DNA from 4 places in the Shigella flexneri 2a str. 301 genome. Region 1 is predicted to be linked to each of the others. Evidence: predicted binding sites of a transcription regulator. Region 1 holds the regulator's gene; each other region holds the start of a gene.
What was found. The regulator sigma-54, encoded in region 1, starts transcription at its own class of promoters, with help from an activator protein. The targets are predictions, from matches to a motif close to GTTGGCACANNTTTCGCTNT.
Positions count from the first base shown of each region.

Region 2: the regulator sigma-54 is predicted to act here: its motif matches at 1,348-1,367, upstream of glnK (nitrogen regulatory protein P-II 2).
Region 3: the regulator sigma-54 is predicted to act here: its motif matches at 1,047-1,066, upstream of hycA (formate hydrogenlyase regulatory protein HycA).
Region 4: the regulator sigma-54 is predicted to act here: its motif matches at 1,524-1,543, upstream of glnA (glutamine synthetase).

Region 1 is NC_004337.2:3,333,761-3,339,031, forward strand. It holds gene yrbH (D-arabinose 5-phosphate isomerase) at 1-660, shown strand, start outside; gene yrbI (3-deoxy-D-manno-octulosonate 8-phosphate phosphatase KdsC) at 681-1,247, shown strand; gene yrbK (lipopolysaccharide exporter periplasmic protein LptC) at 1,244-1,819, shown strand; gene yhbN (lipopolysaccharide transport periplasmic protein LptA) at 1,788-2,345, shown strand; gene yhbG (ABC transporter ATP-binding protein) at 2,352-3,077, shown strand; gene rpoN (RNA polymerase factor sigma-54) at 3,125-4,558, shown strand; gene yhbH (ribosome hibernation promoting factor HPF) at 4,581-4,868, shown strand; gene ptsN (PTS system sugar transporter subunit IIA) at 4,986-5,271, shown strand, end outside.
Region 2 is NC_004337.2:403,717-408,987, reverse strand. It holds gene amtB (ammonium transporter) at 1-929, opposite strand, end outside; gene glnK (nitrogen regulatory protein P-II 2) at 959-1,297, opposite strand; gene mdlB (multidrug transporter membrane protein\ATP-binding protein) at 1,478-3,259, opposite strand; gene mdlA (multidrug transporter membrane protein\ATP-binding protein) at 3,252-5,024, opposite strand; gene ybaO (LRP-like transcriptional regulator) at 5,054-5,271, opposite strand, start outside.
Region 3 is NC_004337.2:2,814,613-2,819,883, reverse strand. It holds gene hypB (hydrogenase nickel incorporation protein HypB) at 1-535, opposite strand, end outside; gene hypA (hydrogenase nickel incorporation protein) at 539-901, opposite strand; gene hycA (formate hydrogenlyase regulatory protein HycA) at 1,101-1,562, shown strand; gene hycB (hydrogenase-3 iron-sulfur protein) at 1,687-2,298, shown strand; gene hycC (formate hydrogenlyase subunit 3) at 2,335-4,152, shown strand; gene hycD (hydrogenase 3 membrane-spanning protein) at 4,155-5,078, shown strand; gene hycE (hydrogenase 3 large subunit) at 5,096-5,271, shown strand, end outside.
Region 4 is NC_004337.2:4,069,168-4,074,438, forward strand. It holds gene glnA (glutamine synthetase) at 33-1,442, opposite strand; gene yihK (GTP-binding protein) at 1,815-3,638, shown strand; gene yihL (transcriptional regulator) at 3,855-4,565, shown strand; gene yihM (hypothetical protein) at 4,573-5,271, shown strand, end outside.

The sequences.
Region 1 (5,271 bases):
AGCGAAATCACGGCCTTAATTCCAGTGCTTAAGCGTCTTCACGTACCGTTAATCTGCATCACCGGTCGCCCGGAGAGCAGCATGGCGCGCGCCGCAGATGTGCATCTGTGTGTTAAAGTAGCGAAAGAAGCCTGTCCGTTAGGGCTGGCACCGACCAGCAGCACCACCGCCACGCTGGTTATGGGCGATGCCCTCGCTGTCGCGCTGTTAAAAGCACGCGGCTTTACTGCTGAAGATTTTGCGCTCTCACACCCAGGCGGCGCACTGGGTCGTAAACTTCTGCTGCGCGTAAACGATATTATGCATACGGGCGATGAGATCCCGCATGTTAAGAAAACGGCCAGTCTGCGTGACGCATTGCTGGAAGTTACCCGCAAAAATCTTGGTATGACTGTCATTTGCGATGACAATATGATGATTGAAGGCATCTTTACCGACGGTGATTTACGCCGTGTCTTCGATATGGGCGTGGATGTTCGTCAGTTAAGTATTGCCGATGTGATGACGCCGGGGGGAATACGTGTGCGCCCTGGCATTCTGGCCGTTGAGGCACTGAACTTAATGCAGTCCCGCCATATCACCTCCGTGATGGTTGCCGATGGCGACCATTTACTCGGTGTGTTACATATGCATGATTTACTGCGTGCAGGCGTAGTGTAAAGATTCAAGGATAAACAACAATGAGCAAAGCAGGTGCGTCGCTTGCGACCTGTTACGGCCCTGTCAGCGCCGACGTTATGGCAAAAGCAGAGAACATTCGTCTGCTGATCCTCGACGTTGATGGCGTACTGTCAGATGGCCTGATTTATATGGGCAATAACGGCGAAGAGCTGAAAGCGTTCAATGTTCGTGACGGTTATGGCATTCGTTGTGCGCTCACCTCTGATATTGAAGTCGCTATCATTACCGGGCGAAAGGCTAAACTGGTAGAAGATCGTTGTGCCACATTGGGGATCACTCACTTGTATCAGGGGCAGTCAAACAAACTGATCGCCTTTAGCGATTTGCTGGAAAAATTGGCGATTGCCCCGGAAAATGTGGCTTATGTTGGCGATGATCTCATCGACTGGCCGGTAATGGAAAAAGTGGGTTTAAGCGTCGCCGTGGCCGATGCGCATCCACTGTTGATCCCGCGCGCCGATTACGTGACGCGCATTGCTGGCGGTCGTGGCGCAGTGCGCGAAGTTTGCGACTTATTACTCCTGGCGCAGGGCAAACTGGATGAAGCCAAAGGGCAATCGATATGAGTAAAGCCAGACGTTGGGTTATCATTGTGCTATCACTGGCGGTTCTGGTGATGATCGGCATTAATATGGCCGAAAAAGACGATACCGCCCAGGTGGTCGTCAACAACAATGATCCCACCTATAAAAGCGAGCATACGGACACGCTCGTCTATAACCCAGAAGGGGCACTAAGCTATCGATTGATTGCTCAACACGTTGAATATTATTCCGATCAGGCCGTTTCGTGGTTTACGCAGCCGGTACTTACCACGTTTGATAAGGATAAAATCCCGACATGGTCCGTAAAAGCAGATAAAGCCAAGCTGACCAATGACCGGATGCTCTATTTATATGGACACGTTGAAGTCAACGCACTTGTGCCAGACTCTCAACTTCGCAGAATCACGACGGATAACGCGCAGATCAATCTGGTGACGCAGGATGTTACCTCTGAAGACCTCGTCACGTTATACGGAACAACATTTAACTCCAGCGGTCTGAAAATGCGCGGCAACTTACGCAGCAAGAACGCCGAGCTGATTGAAAAGGTTAGAACATCCTATGAAATTCAAAACAAACAAACTCAGCCTTAATCTTGTGCTTGCCAGCTCACTTCTGGCCGCCAGCATTCCGGCATTTGCCGTAACCGGAGACACTGATCAGCCGATCCACATTGAATCGGACCAGCAATCTCTTGATATGCAAGGCAACGTGGTTACCTTTACCGGTAATGTCATCGTCACCCAGGGCACCATCAAAATTAATGCCGACAAAGTGGTCGTTACCCGTCCGGGCGGCGAACAAGGTAAAGAAGTGATTGACGGATACGGTAAACCGGCAACGTTCTACCAGATGCAGGACAACGGTAAACCCGTTGAAGGTCACGCTTCCCAGATGCACTACGAACTGGCAAAAGATTTTGTCGTTCTGACGGGTAATGCTTATCTGCAGCAGGTCGATAGCAACATTAAGGGCGATAAGATCACTTACCTGGTGAAAGAGCAGAAAATGCAGGCTTTCAGCGACAAAGGCAAGCGCGTAACCACCGTTCTGGTGCCGTCGCAGCTGCAGGACAAAAACAACAAAGGCCAGACCCCGGCACAGAAGAAGGGTAATTAATTCGTTATGGCAACATTAACTGCAAAGAACCTTGCAAAAGCCTATAAAGGCCGTCGCGTGGTAGAAGACGTCAGCCTGACCGTCAACTCCGGGGAAATTGTCGGTCTGCTGGGGCCAAACGGTGCCGGTAAGACCACCACTTTCTACATGGTTGTAGGCATTGTGCCGCGCGATGCGGGCAACATCATTATTGATGATGACGATATCAGTCTGCTGCCTCTGCATGCACGCGCGCGCCGCGGTATCGGCTATCTGCCACAGGAAGCCTCCATTTTCCGTCGCCTCAGCGTTTACGATAACCTGATGGCGGTACTGCAAATTCGTGACGACTTGTCTGCTGAACAACGTGAAGACCGCGCGAACGAGCTGATGGAAGAGTTTCACATTGAGCACCTGCGTGACAGCATGGGGCAGTCACTCTCCGGGGGTGAACGTCGCCGTGTAGAAATTGCCCGCGCACTGGCTGCGAATCCGAAATTTATTCTGCTCGACGAACCGTTTGCCGGGGTTGACCCGATCTCGGTTATCGACATTAAACGCATCATTGAACACCTGCGCGACAGCGGCCTGGGCGTGCTGATCACTGACCACAACGTGCGTGAAACACTGGCGGTTTGTGAACGCGCTTATATCGTCAGTCAGGGGCATTTGATCGCCCACGGCACGCCTACAGAAATCTTACAAGACGAACACGTTAAGCGTGTATACCTTGGGGAAGACTTCAGACTCTGATAGGGTAGAAGTTTGCGACGTTTTAGCAGGAGAGTACGATTCTGAACATGAAGCAAGGTTTGCAACTCAGGCTTAGCCAACAACTGGCGATGACGCCACAGCTCCAACAGGCAATTCGTCTGTTGCAGTTGTCGACGCTGGAACTTCAGCAGGAGCTACAGCAGGCGCTGGAGAGTAATCCGCTGCTTGAGCAAATCGACACTCATGAAGAAATCGACACCCGCGAAACGCAAGACAGTGAAACGCTGGACACCGCCGACGCGCTCGAACAAAAAGAGATGCCGGAAGAGCTGCCGCTCGATGCCAGTTGGGACACCATTTACACCGCTGGTACACCATCCGGCACCAGCGGTGACTACATTGACGACGAGCTGCCGGTCTACCAGGGCGAAACGACGCAGACCTTGCAGGATTACCTGATGTGGCAGGTCGAGCTGACACCGTTTTCCGACACTGACCGCGCTATTGCTACCTCTATCGTCGATGCCGTTGATGAAACCGGTTATCTGACTGTCCCGCTGGAAGATATTCTCGAAAGTATGGGCGATGAAGAGATCGACATCGACGAGGTTGAAGCCGTCCTTAAGCGGATCCAACGGTTTGACCCGGTCGGTGTAGCGGCAAAAGATCTGCGTGACTGCCTGCTAATCCAACTCTCCCAATTCGATAAGACCACGCCGTGGCTGGAAGAGGCCAGATTGATCATTAGCGATCATCTCGATCTGTTAGCCAATCACGACTTCCGCACTTTAATGCGCGTCACGCGTCTGAAAGAAGATGTGCTGAAAGAAGCCGTCAATCTGATCCAGTCGCTCGATCCGCGCCCCGGGCAGTCGATCCAGACTGGCGAACCTGAGTATGTCATTCCAGATGTGCTGGTGCGTAAGCATAACGGTCACTGGACGGTAGAACTCAACAGTGACAGCATTCCGCGTCTGCAAATCAACCAGCACTACGCCTCGATGTGCAATAACGCGCGCAACGATGGTGACAGCCAGTTTATCCGCAGCAATCTGCAGGATGCCAAATGGTTGATCAAGAGTCTGGAAAGCCGTAACGATACGCTACTGCGCGTGAGTCGCTGTATCGTTGAACAGCAGCAAGCCTTCTTTGAGCAAGGTGAAGAATATATGAAACCGATGGTACTGGCCGATATCGCCCAGGCTGTCGAAATGCATGAATCGACGATATCTCGCGTGACCACGCAAAAATACCTGCATAGTCCACGAGGCATTTTTGAACTGAAGTATTTCTTTTCCAGTCACGTCAATACCGAGGGCGGCGGCGAAGCTTCCTCCACGGCGATTCGTGCACTGGTGAAGAAATTAATCGCGGCGGAAAACCCAGCGAAACCGTTGAGCGACAGCAAGTTAACCTCTTTGCTGTCGGAACAAGGTATCATGGTGGCACGCCGCACTGTTGCGAAGTACCGAGAGTCTTTATCCATTCCGCCGTCAAACCAGCGTAAACAGCTCGTTTGACCCAACCGATAAGGAAGACACTATGCAGCTCAACATTACCGGAAATAACGTCGAGATCACCGAGGCACTGCGCGAATTTGTTACAGCTAAATTTGCCAAACTTGAGCAATATTTTGACCGAATCAACCAGGTCTATGTTGTTCTGAAAGTGGAGAAAGTCACCCACACCTCAGATGCAACACTGCATGTAAACGGTGGTGAAATTCATGCCAGCGCGGAAGGTCAGGACATGTACGCTGCCATTGATGGCTTAATTGATAAGCTGGCACGCCAGTTGACCAAACATAAAGATAAACTGAAACAACACTAATTGTCCGGGCAATTAGCATGTGCATGGCGGCCTGTTGTGCGGCACAACGGGCCATTTGTACGGTTAATGCTCCGAGCCTGTTCCACTGTTTGAGTGGGCAGGTTCTTAGGTGAAATTATGACAAATAATGATACAACTCTACAGCTTAGCAGTGTTCTTAACAGGGAATGTACGCGAAGCCGCGTCCACTGTCAGAGCAAAAAACGCGCCCTGGAAATCATCAGCGAGCTGGCGGCGAAACAACTTAGCCTGCCGCCTCAGGTGGTTTTTGAAGCTATCCTGACGCGGGAAAAAATGGGCAGTACCGGTATCGGCAATGGTATTGCCATTCCGCATGGCAAACTTGAAGAAGATACTCTGCGTGCCGTTGGCGTTTTCGTTCAGCTCGAAACGCCTATAGCTT
Region 2 (5,271 bases), 1.7 Mb from region 1:
CCGATAATCAACGCGCCGCCAACCCCAATGTAGCCGCACGCTGGCGTCACGCCGACCAGACCGGCAATCGCGCCAGAACACGCTCCCAGCAGAGAAGGCTTACCACGCAGCGCCCATTCACCGAAGATCCAGCCAAGAATTGCCGCCGCCGTTGCGACCACAGTATTCACAAATGCCAGTGCCGCGATTTCATTCGCCGTGCCCACTGACCCGGCGTTAAAGCCAAACCAACCGATATAGAGAATGGCAGTCCCGGTGAAGACCATCGGCAGGTTGTGCGGTTTAAACGCCTCTTTACCGAAGCCTACGCGTTTGCCTATCAGATACGCGCCCACCAGACCGGCGATTGCTGCGTTAATGTGCACCACCGTGCCACCCGCGAAATCCAGCGCACCGTGAGAAGCCAGCAAACCACCGCCCCACACCATATGCGCAATCGGAATGTAAGAGAGCGTCAGCCATACCACCACGAAAATCAACACAGCTGAGAAGCGGATTCGTTCCGCCAGCGCCCCAACTATCAAGCCTACGGTAATGCAGGCAAACGATCCCTGAAACGCTACGTGGATATACTGATAAATGCTGCCCATCACCGCCGTCAGTTCGATGTTTTTTAGCATCAACCAGTTAATGTTGCCGAAGAAGTTGTTGCCCTCACCAAACGCCAGCGAATAACCGTAAACCACCCAGAGAATACAGACCAGTGCAAACGTCACCGTCACCTGCGTCAGCATCGACAGCACGTTTTTGCCGCGAATCAACCCACCGTAAAACAGGGCAATCCCCGGAATAGTCATAAACAGCACCAGCGCAGTACAAATCATCATAAACGCATTGTCGGCTTTATCGGCCACCGCAGGTGCAGCCATTACCAGTCCCGGCAGCATCGCCAGTGAAGCAAGCCCAGTTTTTATCGTCGCTATCTTCATTTTTCGTTCCTGTTGCTGTGTGCCAGAGATTACAGCGCCGCTTCGTCGGCTTCGCCGGTACGAATACGAATGACGCGTTGCAATTCAGCGACGAAGATTTTGCCGTCGCCAATTTTTCCGGTGTAAGCCGCCTTACTGACGATATCGATCACTTCATCGAGTTGGTCATCAGCAATCGCCACATCAATTTTTACTTTTGGCAGGAAGTTGACGCTGTATTCCGCCCCCCGGTACAGCTCGGCATGCCCTTTCTGACGCCCGAAACCTTTCACTTCGGTGACGGTCAGGCCCTGAATACCAATGGAAGATAACGCTTCACGAACGTCTTCCAGCTTGAATGGTTTGATTATCACGGTCACCAGCTTCATAGATCCCCTCCGGTCAGAATTCGGTAATGGTTCTGCTACACGAAGAAGGTATTGCAAGCGGTGTGCCAGAAATGAAAAACGAGAAAGAGAGCAGGAAGTTAAGAAGATTGAAAATGAAAACGCACTATGACAGTGCACAGTGCGTTACATTTTTGCACCAACGATGAAATATTGCGCTATTCAGGCGCTCAATGATTCCTCTTCACGCACGCTGGCTGCCAGCTCTTCGCCCGCAAGTTGCAGTTGATACATCTGCCAGTAGCGTCCCTGGGCCGCCAGCAGTTGCTGGTGAGTGCCCTGCTCCACGGCTTGCCCACGATGAAGCACCAGAATGGTGTCGGCATCAATAATAGTTGATAAGCGGTGAGCAATCACCACCAGCGTGGTATGTTCACGCACCGCCGCCAGAGCATGTTGAATCGCCTGTTCAGTACCGGAGTCAATGCTGGCGGTTGCCTCATCAAGGATCAGGATTTGCGGCGTCTCCACCAGCACGCGCGCCAGTGCCAGCAGTTGCTTTTGCCCGACTGAGAGATTATTTCCCTGCTCGCCCAGCGGCGTATAAATACAATCACTCATGCTGCGCGCCAGCTCCGCCAGTTGCACGGTTTCCAGCGCCTGCCAGACGCGTTCTTCGGAGATATCCCGCCCCAGCGTCACATTAGCGAGGAAGGTATCCGCCAGCACCACCGGATCTTGCTGCACCATTGCCACGCCCTGGCGCAGCGCGCTATGACTTAGCGAACTTAATGGACGACCATCAAGGTGAATCTCACCTTCCGTTAGCGGGTAATAGCCCATCAATAAACTGGCGAGGGTACTTTTACCACTGCCGGTATGCCCGACCAGCGCCACAAAGTTACGCGAAGGCACAGAGAGATTAATGTTCTTTAGCACCAGATTGTCATCGCGATAAGCAAATGACACGTTATCGACTTCGATGGTGCCACTCTGTAACGGGTAATCATCATTGCCATATTGCTGGCGCGGTCCGTCCATCAGTTCAAACACGCGCTCACCAGCAACAACAGCCTGTTGCAGCATCGCCTGTTGCGTGGTCAGTTCGATTAAGGGTTCGTTAAGTCGCCCAAGATAGCTGATAAACGCATACAACACGCCCACTTCAATGGTGCCGCTGGCGGAGAAGCCAAACAGCATCAATAAGCCACAAAGAATGAGCGATGAAAACAGACTCAGCAGCGGACGCAGCAGAAAACCGTCGAGGCGCAGGGTTTGCATCCTAGCCATATAGTGTGAACGACTGGCCTCCCCCATACGTTCGCCAAATCGCGCCTGCTGACGAAACTGCTGGATAACGCTCATGCCATTGATGATTTCGTTAAAGCCGTCGTTGATATCCGCCAGATAGGCGCGCACACGGCGGACAATCGGCGTGCTGTAACGCTGGTATATCACCATTACCACCAGCACCACCGGGAAAATCATTATCGCCACCAGCGCCATTCGCCAGTCGAGGCTGAACATCGCCACCAGCATCGCGCCCACCAGTGCGGCACTGCGCAGGACAGTTGCCACTACGGTAACGTAGAGATCGCGGATCACTTCAGTGTCATTAGTGACGCGGGAAATCACCTGCCCGACGGGTTGGGTATCAAACTCGCTTAATGGCTGGCGTAACGCAGCATCCATCACGTCGGTACGCAACTGTTGCACTGCGCCTACTGCCGCCCGATTAAACAGCAGCGACTGCGCGTAATGTAGCCCGGCGGCAAACAGTTGTAGCCCAACATACGCCGCAGCCAGCCCTGCAACCACTTTCAACGGCAGGTTATTTTTCGCTACCATATTGTCGATAAAATAGCTGATAAGCAGCGGCCCACTGACTTCTGCCGCCGCCGCAACCCACATCATCAGGACCGCAATCCCCAGCGGTTTACGCCACGGCGAACCATACGCTAACAGGCGCTTGAGAGTCGGCCACAGTTGGCTAAAACTACGCATCGACGGCCTCCTCGCGAATTTCCGGAACGTCGTCGAGCGCCGCCTCCAGTTGTTGATAGCGATACATATCGCGATACCAACCGCTTTGTTGCGCCAGCTCATCATGATTGCCACGCTGGGCGATATGTCCGTGCTGCATCACAATAATTTCACTGGCTTCCGTCAGTGCCGAAAGGCGATGGGCACTGATGATTACCGTTCTTCCCTGTCCCCACTGACGCAGGTTATGCAGGATCTGGTGCTCTGTGCGTCCGTCCACCGCCGAAAGCGCATCATCAAGGATGAGGATTTCCGCGTTGACTAATAACGCTCGAGCAATGGAGATACGCTGTTTTTGCCCACCGGAAAGCATCACGCCGCGCTCGCCCACTTCTGTATCGTAACCTTGCGGTAGACGCAAAATATCGTCATGTACGCTGGCTAACCGCGCGACATGCTCAATCTCTTGCTGGGTGGCATTCGGGCAACCCAGCGCGATGTTATTCGCCACGGTGTCAGAAAAAAGGAATGGCGTCTGGCTGACCACCGCCAGGCGGCTACGCCAGCTATCGAGTTGTAACTTCGTCAGAGGAATATCATGAAAGCGAATATCCCCCTCGCTGACGTCGAAATGACGCTGAATGAGCGACAACAGGGTACTTTTGCCGGAACCAGTCGGCCCGCAAATACCCAGCATCTGACCGGGTTTCAGGGCGAAATTGACGTTTTCCAGCGCAGGATGGTCAGTCTGCGGATACGTGAACTGGTGAATATTTACATCCAGTTCGCCACGCCCTTCCGGCACGGGTTCGCTACCATCGTTCACCACCGGCGCTTCCGCCAGCATGGCGCGAATACGGCTGTATGCAGCACTACCACGTTCCACAATGTTAAACATCCATGCCAGCGCCAGCATTGGCCAAATCATCAGACCTAAATACATCATAAAACTGGTGAGCTGGCCCAGCGTTAAACTGCCCTGCACCACCATCCAACTACCGCCGCCAATCGCCAGCAAGTTCGCCATACCAATCGCGATATAGATGGTCGGGTCGAAGCGAGCATCAATACGCGCCACCCGCATGTTTTTTTTGCCGGTATCTTCGGCATCCGCGGCAAATAACGCCGACTGGCGATCTTCCAGACCAAAGGCTTTGATCATGCGGATACTGGTGAGGCTTTCCTGGGTGCGGTCATTAAGACTGGAAAACGCCGCCTGTGCCAGCTTAAAGCGTTCATGCAAGGCATCGCCGTTGCGCTTAATCATGATCGCCATCACTGGCATCGGTAACAGGGCAAATAAGGTCAACTGCCAGCTAATTTGCGTAGACATCATAATCAACACAGCGCAGCCCATTACCAGTGAATCCACCAGCGTCAGCACCCCTTCTCCGGCGGCAAACACGACGCGATCGACGTCATTGGTCGCACGAGCCATGAGATCACCCGTGCGATGACGCAGGTAAAACTCCGGGTGCTGCCGGCTTAGCTGACGGTAATAATCTTCACGCAGTTCAACAGCCAGTTGGTAAGACGCGCCAAACAGCAATACGCGCCAGACATAACGCAGGAGATAAACCACAACGGCAATCAGCACCATGGTGGCGATCCACATCAGGCTCAGCCCGGTAGTAAAGTGTTGTTCTGTCACGCCATCGACAACAATACCAACCACTTTTGGCGGAACCAGTTGCAGCATCGCGATAATGACAAGCAAGGCGACAGCCCCAAGATAGCGACGCCATTCCCGACGGAAATACCAGCTTAATTGAGCAAATAATCGCACGCGTTGTGTCCTGACCTGATTCTGGATATTTATTCGATGGGTAAAGAAGTGGTGTATTTAATCTGTTCCATCGCGAAGCTGGAAGTGACGTCCGACAGCCCCGGCACGCTGTTTACCAGACGCTTATAAAACTCGTCGTAGCGTTTCATGTCGGCAACCTGGACGCGCATCAGATAATCGTATTCACCAGCCATGCGCCAGACCCCCAGCACTTCTGGCATTTCGGTAACCACCGTGACAAAGCGGC
Region 3 (5,271 bases), 520 kb from region 1:
GCGGTGCGGCGTCGGCAATCATCTGTGCGTCAAGATGGCAGCCTTTACCGGTGTTCACCTGAATCGCTGGTGTACCGGTAGCGCGAATGCGTGCGGCATCGTTCACGGTTTGCTGGTCGCCTTCAATAACCGCGCACGGAACGCTGTCTTTCAGGCGCATTAAGGTTTCCGTCAGCAGGGTGGTTTTACCGGAACCAGGGCTGGAAACCAGGTTGAGCACCAGTTGCTTGCGGGCAGCAAAGCGCGCGCGGTTGCGTTCAGCCAGACGGTTGTTTTTGTCCAGCACGTCAATTTCGACTTCCAGCATCCGACGCTGGCTCATGCCCGGTGTGTGAGTGCCCGCTTCGCCATGACCGTAATGCAGGTCGCCTTCTTCAGTCTGGCTGGGGGTAAATTCAGGCGCTTTAATGCCGGTGATTTTCATCTGCGGGCGTGCCGCCGGGGCAAATGGCGCGCTACGAAACGCGGAATGAGGGTTATGTTCATCACCCTCGATATACAGGTTGCCTTCACCGCAACCGCATGTTGTACACATCGCTCACTCCTGGTCTATTTCTATCCGCCGAATCTGTAAACCGTCGTCTGCCACAATCTGTAGCATGTCACCATGACACTGTGGACAGCGGCGGACGCGCTGGGTCAGTAGCGTCACATACTGTTGGCATGTTTCACACCAGCATTCGGCCTCTTGTTCTTCGAGGTGCAGTTTACAACCTTCCGCCACGCTGCCGCGGCAAACCAGATCAAAACAAAAGGCAAGAGAGCTGGTTTCGACACAAGAAAATGCGCCAATTTTGAGCCAGACCCCAGTTACGCGTTTTGCGCCGTGTTTTGCGGCCTGCTGTTCGATCAATTCCAGTGCCCGTTGGCAGAGGGTTATTTCGTGCATATCGCCTCCCATTAACTATTGCCAGCTACAAGCAATAATTGCGCCAGTGTTGATTATCCCTGCGGTGAATAATGTCGATGATGTCGAAATGACACGTCGACACGGCGACGAAATTCATCTTTAGCTTAAAAATCTCTTTAATAACAATAAATTAAAAGTTGGCACAAAAAATGCTTAAAGCTGGCATCTCTGTTAAACGAGTAACCTGACAATGACTATTTGGGAAATAAGCGAGAAAGCCGATTACATCGCACAGCGGCATCGTCGCCTACAGGACCAGTGGCACATCTACTGCAATTCGCTGGTTCAGGGGATCACGTTATCGAAAGCGCGCCTGCATCACGCCATGAGCTGCGCGCCGGACAAAGAACTCTGTTTCGTCCTTTTTGAACATTTTCGTATTTACGTCACCCTGGCGGATGGCTTTAACAGCCACACCATCGAGTATTACGTCGAAACAAAAGATGGCGAAGACAAACAGCGGATTGCGCAGGCGCAACTGAGCATTGACGGCATGATTGATGGCAAGGTCAACATCCGCGATCGCGAACAGGTTCTGGAACACTATCTCGAAAAAATCGCTGGCGTTTACGACAGCTTATACACCGCCATTGAAAACAATGTGCCGGTGAATTTAAGCCAACTGGTAAAGGGACAAAGCCCGGCAGCATGAGCTGAGGCTTTGCCCGTTTTGCAGGCGTTACGCCTGTTTGGGGATGGGCGTGTCGATGAGTGTCGAAAATGACATTTCATCGGCATGTTTTCGTCAAAAATGACAATCACCTGAGGAATGCCTGGTGAATCGTTTTGTAATTGCCGACTCCACGCTCTGTATCGGCTGCCACACCTGTGAGGCCGCCTGTTCAGAGACGCATCGCCAGCACGGCCTGCAATCAATGCCGCGCCTGAGAGTGATGCTCAATGAAAAAGAATCTGCGCCGCAGCTCTGTCACCACTGTGAAGATGCACCCTGCGCGGTGGTCTGCCCGGTTAACGCCATCACCCGCGTTGATGGGGCCGTGCAGTTGAATGAAAGTCTGTGCGTAAGCTGCAAACTGTGCGGCATCGCCTGCCCGTTTGGCGCAATTGAATTTTCCGGCAGCCGTCCGCTGGATATTCCGGCAAACGCCAATACCCCGAAAGCGCCACCGGCACCGCCTGCTCCGGCGCGTGTCAGCACATTGCTTGACTGGGTGCCAGGTATTCGCGCGATCGCCGTCAAATGTGACCTTTGTAGCTTTGATGAACAAGGTCCGGCCTGTGTGCGGATGTGCCCGACTAAAGCCCTGCATCTGGTGGATAACACCGATATCGCCCGCGTCAGCAAACGTAAGCGTGAGCTGACCTTTAACACGGACTTTGGCGATCTCACCTTGTTTCAGCAGGCTCAAAGTGGAGAGGCTAAATGAGCGCAATTTCCCTGATCAATAGCGGCGTGGCATGGTTTGTCGCCGCCGCTGTTCTGGCATTTCTCTTTTCAAAAAGCGCTAAGTGGCTGGATAGCCGGAATTGGCGGCGCGGTTGGTAGTCTGTATACGGCAGCCGCGGGCTTCACTGTACTGACTGGCGCGGTTGGCGTGAGCGGTGCGCTGTCGCTGGTAAGCTACGATGTGCAAATCTCCCCGCTTAACGCGATTTGGCTGATTACCCTCGGCCTTTGCGGTCTGTTTGTCAGCCTCTATAACATTGACTGGCATCGCCACGCGCAGGTGAAGTGCAACGGCTTGCAGATCAATATGTTGATGGCTGCCGCCGTCTGCGCCGTCATCGCCAGCAACCTCGGCATGTTCGTGGTAATGGCCGAAGTCATGGCCTTGTGTGCGGTGTTCCTCACCAGCAACAGCAAAGAGGGCAAACTGTGGTTTGCGCTGAGGCGTCTTGGCACTCTGCTGCTGGTGATTGCTTGCTGGCTGCTGTGGCAGCGTTATGGCACGCTGGATCTGCGCCTGCTGGATATGCGTATGCAACAGCTGCCGCTCGGTTCCGATATCTGGCTGCTCGGTGTGATTGGCTTTGGCCTGCTGGCTGGGATTATTCCGCTGCACGGCTGGGTGCCGCAGGCACATGCTAACGCCTCTGCGCCAGCTGCCGCGTTGTTTTCTACGGTAGTCATGAAAATTGGCCTGCTGGGCATGTTAACCCTGTCACTGCTGGGCGGTAATGCACCGCTGTGGTGGGGGATCGCGCTGCTGGTGCTCGGCATGATCACCGCGTTCGTCGGTGGTCTGTATGCGTTGATGGAACACAACATCCAGCGCCTGCTGGCTTACCACACCCTGGAAAATATCGGCATTATCCTGCTGGGGCTGGGGCTGGGGCTGGGGCTGGGGCTGGGGCTGGGGCTGGGCGCTGGCGTAACGGGTATCGCGCTCGAACAACCGGCGCTGATTGCTCTTGGCCTGGTCGGTGGTCTGTACCATCTGCTTAACCATAGCCTGTTCAAAAGCGTACTGTTCCTCGGGGCGGGGAGCGTCTGGTTCCGTACCGGTCATCGCGATATCGAAAAACTCGGTGGTATTGGCAAGAAAATGCCGGTTATCTCCATCGCCATGTTAGTCGGGTTGATGGCAATGGCTGCGCTGCCGCCACTGAACGGGTTTGCCGGGGAATGGGTTATCTATCAATCCTTCTTCAAACTGAGCAATAGCGGCGCGTTTGTTGCCCGTCTGCTGGGGCCGCTGCTCGCTGTGGGTCTGGCAATTACCGGTGCGCTGGCGGTGATGTGTATGGCGAAAGTCTATGGCGTCACGTTCCTCGGCGCGCCGCGTACCAAAGAAGCCGAAAACGCCACCTGTGCGCCGCTCCTGATGAGCGTAAGCGTAGTGGCACTGGCGATTTGCTGCGTAATTGGCGGTGTTGCTGCGCCGTGGCTGCTGCCGATGCTCTCTGCTGCTGTACCTCTGCCTCTGGAGCCTGCTAACACCACCGTTTCTCAACCAATGATCACATTGCTGCTGATTGCCTGCCCGCTGCTGCCATTCATCATTATGGCGATTTGCAAAGGCGACCGCCTGCCGTCACGTTCCCGCGGTGCGGCCTGGGTGTGCGGCTACGACCATGAAAAATCAATGGTGATTACCGCTCACGGTTTTGCCATGCCGGTTAAACAGGCGTTTGCGCCAGTGCTGAAACTGCGCAAATGGCTGAATCCGGTGTCGCTAGTGCCGGGCTGGCAGTGCGAAGGTAGTGCGTTGCTGTTCCGCCGGATGGCGCTGGTTGAACTGGCGGTACTGGTGGTGATTATTGTTTCACGAGGAGCCTGAGAATGAGTGTTTTATATCCGTTAATTCAGGCGCTGGTGTTATTTGCCGTTGCGCCGCTGCTCTCCGGTATTACCCGCGTGGCGCGCGCCCGTCTGCATAACCGTCGCGGGCCGGGCGTGTTGCAGGAGTATCGCGACATTATCAAACTGCTGGGCCGCCAGAGCGTTGGCCCGGATGCCTCTGGCTGGATGTTCCGCCTGACGCCGTATGTGATGGTGGGCGTCATGCTGACTATCGCTACTGCGCTGCCGGTGGTGACCGTCGGTTCTCCGCTGCCGCAACTGGGCGATTTGATCACCTTACTGTATCTCTTCGCCATCGCGCGTTTCTTCTTTGCCATTTCCGGTCTGGATACCGGTAGCCCGTTTACCGCTATCGGTGCGAGCCGTGAAGCGATGCTTGGCGTGCTGGTCGAACCGATGTTGCTGCTTGGTCTGTGGGTTGCCGCACAGGTTGCCGGTTCCACCAACATCAGCAACATTACCGACACCGTTTATCACTGGCCGCTGAGCCAAAGCATCCCGCTGGTGCTGGCGCTCTGCGCCTGTGCGTTCGCCACTTTTATCGAAATGGGCAAACTGCCGTTCGACCTGGCGGAAGCCGAGCAGGAGTTGCAGGAAGGTCCGCTCTCCGAATACAGCGGTAGCGGCTTTGGCGTCATGAAATGGGGTATCAGCCTGAAACAGCTGGTGGTGTTGCAGATGTTCGTCGGGGTGTTTATTCCGTGGGGACAAATGGAAACCTTCACCGTCGGTGGACTGCTGCTGGCGCTGGTGATTGCCATCGTCAAACTGGTGGTCGGCGTCCTGGTTATCGCGCTGTTCGAAAACAGCATGGCCCGTCTGCGTCTTGATATTACTCCGCGCATTACCTGGGCTGGGTTTGGCTTTGCATTTTTAGCGTTCGTCTCCTTGCTGGCGGCGTGATTAAAGAGAGTTTGAGCATGTCTGAAGAAAAATTAGGTCAACATTATCTCGCCGCGCTGAATGAGGCATTTCTAGGCGTCGTGCTGGACCACGCCTGGCAGACCAAAGATCAGCTGACTGTCACCGTAAAGGTGAACTATCTGCCGGAAGTGGTGGAGTTTCTCTACTACAAGCAGGGTGGCTGGCTGTCGGT
Region 4 (5,271 bases), 740 kb from region 1:
GCGTTGTGCGCCGGGTAGTACAACTTCAACTATTAGACGCTGTAGTACAGCTCAAACTCTACCGGATGCGGAGTCATACGCACGCGGTCATCTTCTTCGCGACGCAGAGCGATGTACGCATCGATCGCTTCATCCGTGAACACGCCACCGGCTTTCAGGAACTCGCGGTCCAGATCCAGTTCGTTCAGTGCTTCTTCCAGAGAGCCTGCAACCTGTGGGATCTCTTTCGCTTCTTCTGGCGGCAGGTCATACAGGTTTTTGTCCATGGCTTCGCCCGGATGGATCTTGTTCTTGATACCATCAAGACCGGCCATCAGCAGGGCAGCAAAGCACAGGTACGGGTTAGCTGCCGGATCTGGGAAACGTACTTCGATACGACGTGCTTTCGGAGAAGAAACCACCGGAATACGGATAGACGCAGAACGGTTACGCGCAGAGTAAGCCAGCATTACCGGTGCTTCGTAGCCCGGGACCAGACGCTTATAAGAGTTGGTGGTCGGGTTTGCCAGGGCGTTAATCGCTTTAGCGTGTTTGATTACGCCGCCAATGTAGTACAGCGCCTGCTCAGACAGACCTGCGTATTTGTCGCCTGCGAACAGGTTAACGCCGTTTTTAGACAGAGACATGTGGCAGTGCATACCGGAGCCGTTATCACCGAACATCGGTTTTGGCATAAAGGTCGCGGTTTTACCGAAGCGGTGCGCTACGTTATGCACGACATATTTGTAGATCTGAATTTCGTCAGCTTTTTTGGTCATGGTATTGAAGCGGGTAGCCACTTCGTTCTGACCAGCAGTCGCTACTTCGTGGTGATGGGCTTCAACCACCAGACCCATCTGTTCCATCACCAGACACATTTCAGAACGAATATCCTGAGCAGAGTCTACCGGCGGAACCGGGAAGTAACCGCCTTTCACTGCCGGACGGTGACCTTTGTTACCACCTTCGTATTGGGTGGAGGAGTTCCATGCGCCTTCGATATCGTCGATAGCAACGTGGGAACCGGAGATAGATGATCCGAAACGGATGTCATCGAACAGGAAGAATTCAGGTTCTGGCCCGAACAGTACGGTGTCGGCAATGCCAGTGGAACGCAGGTAATCTTCGGCGCGCTTCGCAATAGAGCGCGGGTCACGGTCATAGCCTTGCAGGGTGCCAGGTTCAAGGATGTCGCAACGGATAATCAGGGTGGAGTCGGCGAAGAACGGGTCAATCACTGCAGTGGATGCGTCTGGCATCAGCACCATGTCGGATTCGTTAATGCCTTTCCAGCCGCCAATCGAGGAGCCGTCAAACATTTTGCCTTCTTCGAAGAATTCAGCATTCACCTGATGAGCAGGGATAGTGACGTGTTGTTCTTTACCTTTGGTATCGGTGAAGCGCAAATCAACAAACTTCACTTCGTGCTCGTTCAGCATCGTCAGTACGTGTTCAGCGGACATACTTTAACTCTCCTGGATTGGTCATTGTCGTCGTGGTAACGAAATCTGCAATTATTTTGGCCGTGTCGCCGTAAAAAAGATAAAGCGAAATCTGTGCCAACTTTTAAATTGCCCCTAAAAGGCGTTATCATGCTTAACATCGTGCAAAAGGGCTGCACCATGATGTGAATGTTGCACCAATATAGTGCTTCAATGGAAACATTAAGCACCATATTGGTGCAATGACCTTTGGATAACCCTTTTTATGCTCCGTGAAAGCGATCACAAAGGGACTCTGCAATACTTGTTTGCGGAGGATGTTTGTGATCCTGTTTTGTAGTGCGATTAATCCGTGTACAATAACGCGCTATTTCTAATGCCTGAGGCAAAGTTGTGATCGAAAAATTGCGTAATATCGCCATCATCGCGCACGTAGACCATGGTAAAACCACCCTGGTAGACAAGCTGCTCCAACAATCCGGTACGTTCGACTCTCGTGCCGAAACCCAAGAGCGCGTGATGGACTCCAACGATTTGGAGAAAGAGCGTGGGATTACCATCCTCGCGAAAAACACCGCTATCAAATGGAATGATTACCGTATCAACATCGTTGATACCCCGGGGCACGCCGACTTCGGTGGTGAAGTTGAACGTGTAATGTCCATGGTAGACTCAGTGCTGCTGGTGGTTGACGCATTTGACGGCCCGATGCCGCAAACGCGCTTCGTAACCAAAAAAGCGTTTGCTTACGGCCTGAAGCCGATTGTTGTTATCAACAAAGTTGACCGCCCTGGCGCGCGTCCTGATTGGGTTGTGGATCAGGTATTCGATCTGTTCGTTAACCTCGACGCGACCGACGAGCAGCTGGACTTCCCGATCGTTTACGCTTCTGCGCTGAACGGTATCGCGGGTCTGGACCACGAAGATATGGCGGAAGACATGACCCCGCTGTATCAGGCGATTGTTGACCACGTTCCTGCGCCGGACGTTGACCTTGACGGTCCGTTCCAGATGCAGATTTCTCAGCTCGATTACAACAGCTATGTTGGCGTTATCGGCATTGGCCGCATCAAGCGTGGTAAAGTGAAGCCGAACCAGCAGGTTACTATCATCGATAGCGAAGGCAAAACCCGTAACGCGAAAGTCGGTAAAGTGCTGGGCCACCTCGGTCTGGAACGTATCGAAACCGATCTGGCGGAAGCTGGCGATATCGTGGCGATCACGGGCCTGGGCGAACTGAACATTTCTGACACCGTTTGCGACACGCAAAACGTTGAAGCGCTGCCGGCACTCTCCGTTGATGAGCCGACCGTTTCTATGTTCTTCTGCGTTAACACCTCGCCGTTCTGCGGTAAAGAAGGTAAGTTCGTAACGTCTCGTCAGATCCTCGATCGTCTGAACAAAGAACTGGTACACAACGTTGCGCTGCGCGTAGAAGAAACCGAAGACGCCGATGCGTTCCGCGTTTCTGGTCGTGGTGAACTGCACCTCTCTGTTCTTATCGAAAACATGCGTCGTGAAGGTTTCGAACTGGCGGTATCCCGTCCGAAAGTAATCTTCCGTGAAATAGACGGTCGTAAACAAGAGCCGTATGAAAACGTGACGCTGGACGTTGAAGAACAGCATCAGGGTTCTGTGATGCAGGCGCTGGGCGAACGTAAAGGCGACCTGAAAAACATGAATCCAGACGGTAAAGGCCGCGTACGTCTCGACTACGTGATCCCAAGCCGTGGTCTGATTGGCTTCCGTTCTGAGTTCATGACCATGACTTCCGGTACTGGTCTGCTGTACTCCACCTTCAGCCACTACGACGACGTACGTCCGGGCGAAGTGGGTCAGCGTCAGAACGGTGTACTGATCTCTAACGGTCAGGGTAAAGCTGTCGCGTTCGCGCTGTTCGGTCTGCAGGATCGCGGTAAGCTGTTCCTCGGTCACGGTGCAGAAGTTTACGAAGGTCAGATTATCGGTATTCATAGCCGCTCTAACGACCTGACTGTAAACTGCCTGACCGGTAAGAAACTGACCAACATGCGTGCTTCCGGTACTGACGAAGCTGTTGTTCTGGTTCCGCCTATCCGCATGACTCTGGAACAAGCTCTGGAGTTCATCGATGATGACGAACTGGTAGAAGTGACTCCGACCTCTATCCGTATTCGTAAACGTCACCTGACGGAAAACGATCGTCGCCGCGCCAACCGCGCACCGAAAGACGATTAATTTCGTTTTTTAGTCATAAAAAACCTGCCAGCGATGGCAGGTTTTTTTTTACCTGTCGTGAGCGCACACCAATGCGAGTATCTCCCTTATAAGTCTGTGATTACGTCAATAGAGAGCTTTGTCACAATTATCTGCAAAGTCATACACCGTTAATTGCTTTCTTTTTTGGCGTAAGCGTAAGATGCTTCATCTGGTTTAAACCAAAAGGATTAAACAATGGCGGAGAATCAATCCACCGTAGAAAATGCAAAAGAGAAACTGGATCGGTGGTTGAAAGATGGCATCACCACGCCGGGTGGAAAACTCCCTTCAGAAAGAGAGCTGGGAGAACTGCTGGGCATTAAACGTATGACGCTGCGCCAGGCGTTGTTGAACCTCGAGGCAGAATCCAAAATCTTCCGTAAGGATCGTAAGGGGTGGTTCGTGACCCAGCCGCGATTTAATTACAGTCCGGAGCTGTCGGCGAGCTTTCAGCGGGCCGCAATTGAGCAAGGGCGAGAGCCTTCTTGGGGGTTTACCGAGAAAAACCGTACCAGCGATATTCCCGAGACGCTCGCGCCACTGATTGCAGTGACGCCATCAACTGAACTCTATCGCATCACCGGCTGGGGGGCGCTGGAAGGACATAAAGTTTTCTATCACGAAACATATATTAATCCTGAAGTTGCTCCGGGTTTTATTGAACAACTTGAAAACCACTCATTTTCTGCAGTCTGGGAAAAGTGCTACCAAAAAGAGACGGTAGTAAAAAAATTGATTTTCAAACCCGTCAGAATGCCGGGCGATATCAGCAAGTATCTTGGCGGTTCTGCGGGTATGCCAGCGATCTTAATTGAAAAGCATCGCGCCGACCAGCAAGGCAATATTGTCCAGATAGATATTGAATATTGGCGATTTGAGGCCGTAGACCTCATCATTAATCTGTAGGTGTTTTATGGTGACAATAAATAACGCAAGAAAGATTCTACAACGTGTCGACACTCTTCCTCTTTATTTACATGCTTATGCCTTTCATTTAAATATGCGGCTGGAAAGAGTGTTGCCTGCTGATTTACTTGATATCGCAAGTGAAAATAATCTACGTGGCGTCAAAATCCATGTTCTGGATGGCGAGCGTTTTTCTCTTGGTAATATGGACGATAAAGAACTCTCTGCCTTTGGGGATAAAGCCCGCCGTCTGAACCTTGATATTCATATTGAAACCAGCGCTTCAGATAAGGCATCTATTGACGAAGCCGTCGCCATCGCGTTGAAAACTGGGGCAACGTCCGTACGTTTTTATCCACGTTATGAAGGTAATTTGCGCGACGTATTATCGATTATCGCTAACGACATTGCCTATGTACGGGAAACGTATCAGGACAGCGGCCTGACTTTTACGATTGAGCAGCATGAAGATTTAAAAAGTCATGAGCTGGTGTCGCTGGTCAAAGAAAGTGAGATGGAGTCTCTTTCCTTACTGTTTGATTTTGCTAACATGATCAATGCAAATGAGCATCCCATCGACGCCTTAAAAACGATGGCACCGCATATTACCCAGGTCCATATTAAAGATGCCTTGATCGTTAAAGAACAGGGTGGCCTGGGTCATAAAGCCTGTATTTCAGGTCAGGGTGATATGCCATTCAAAGCG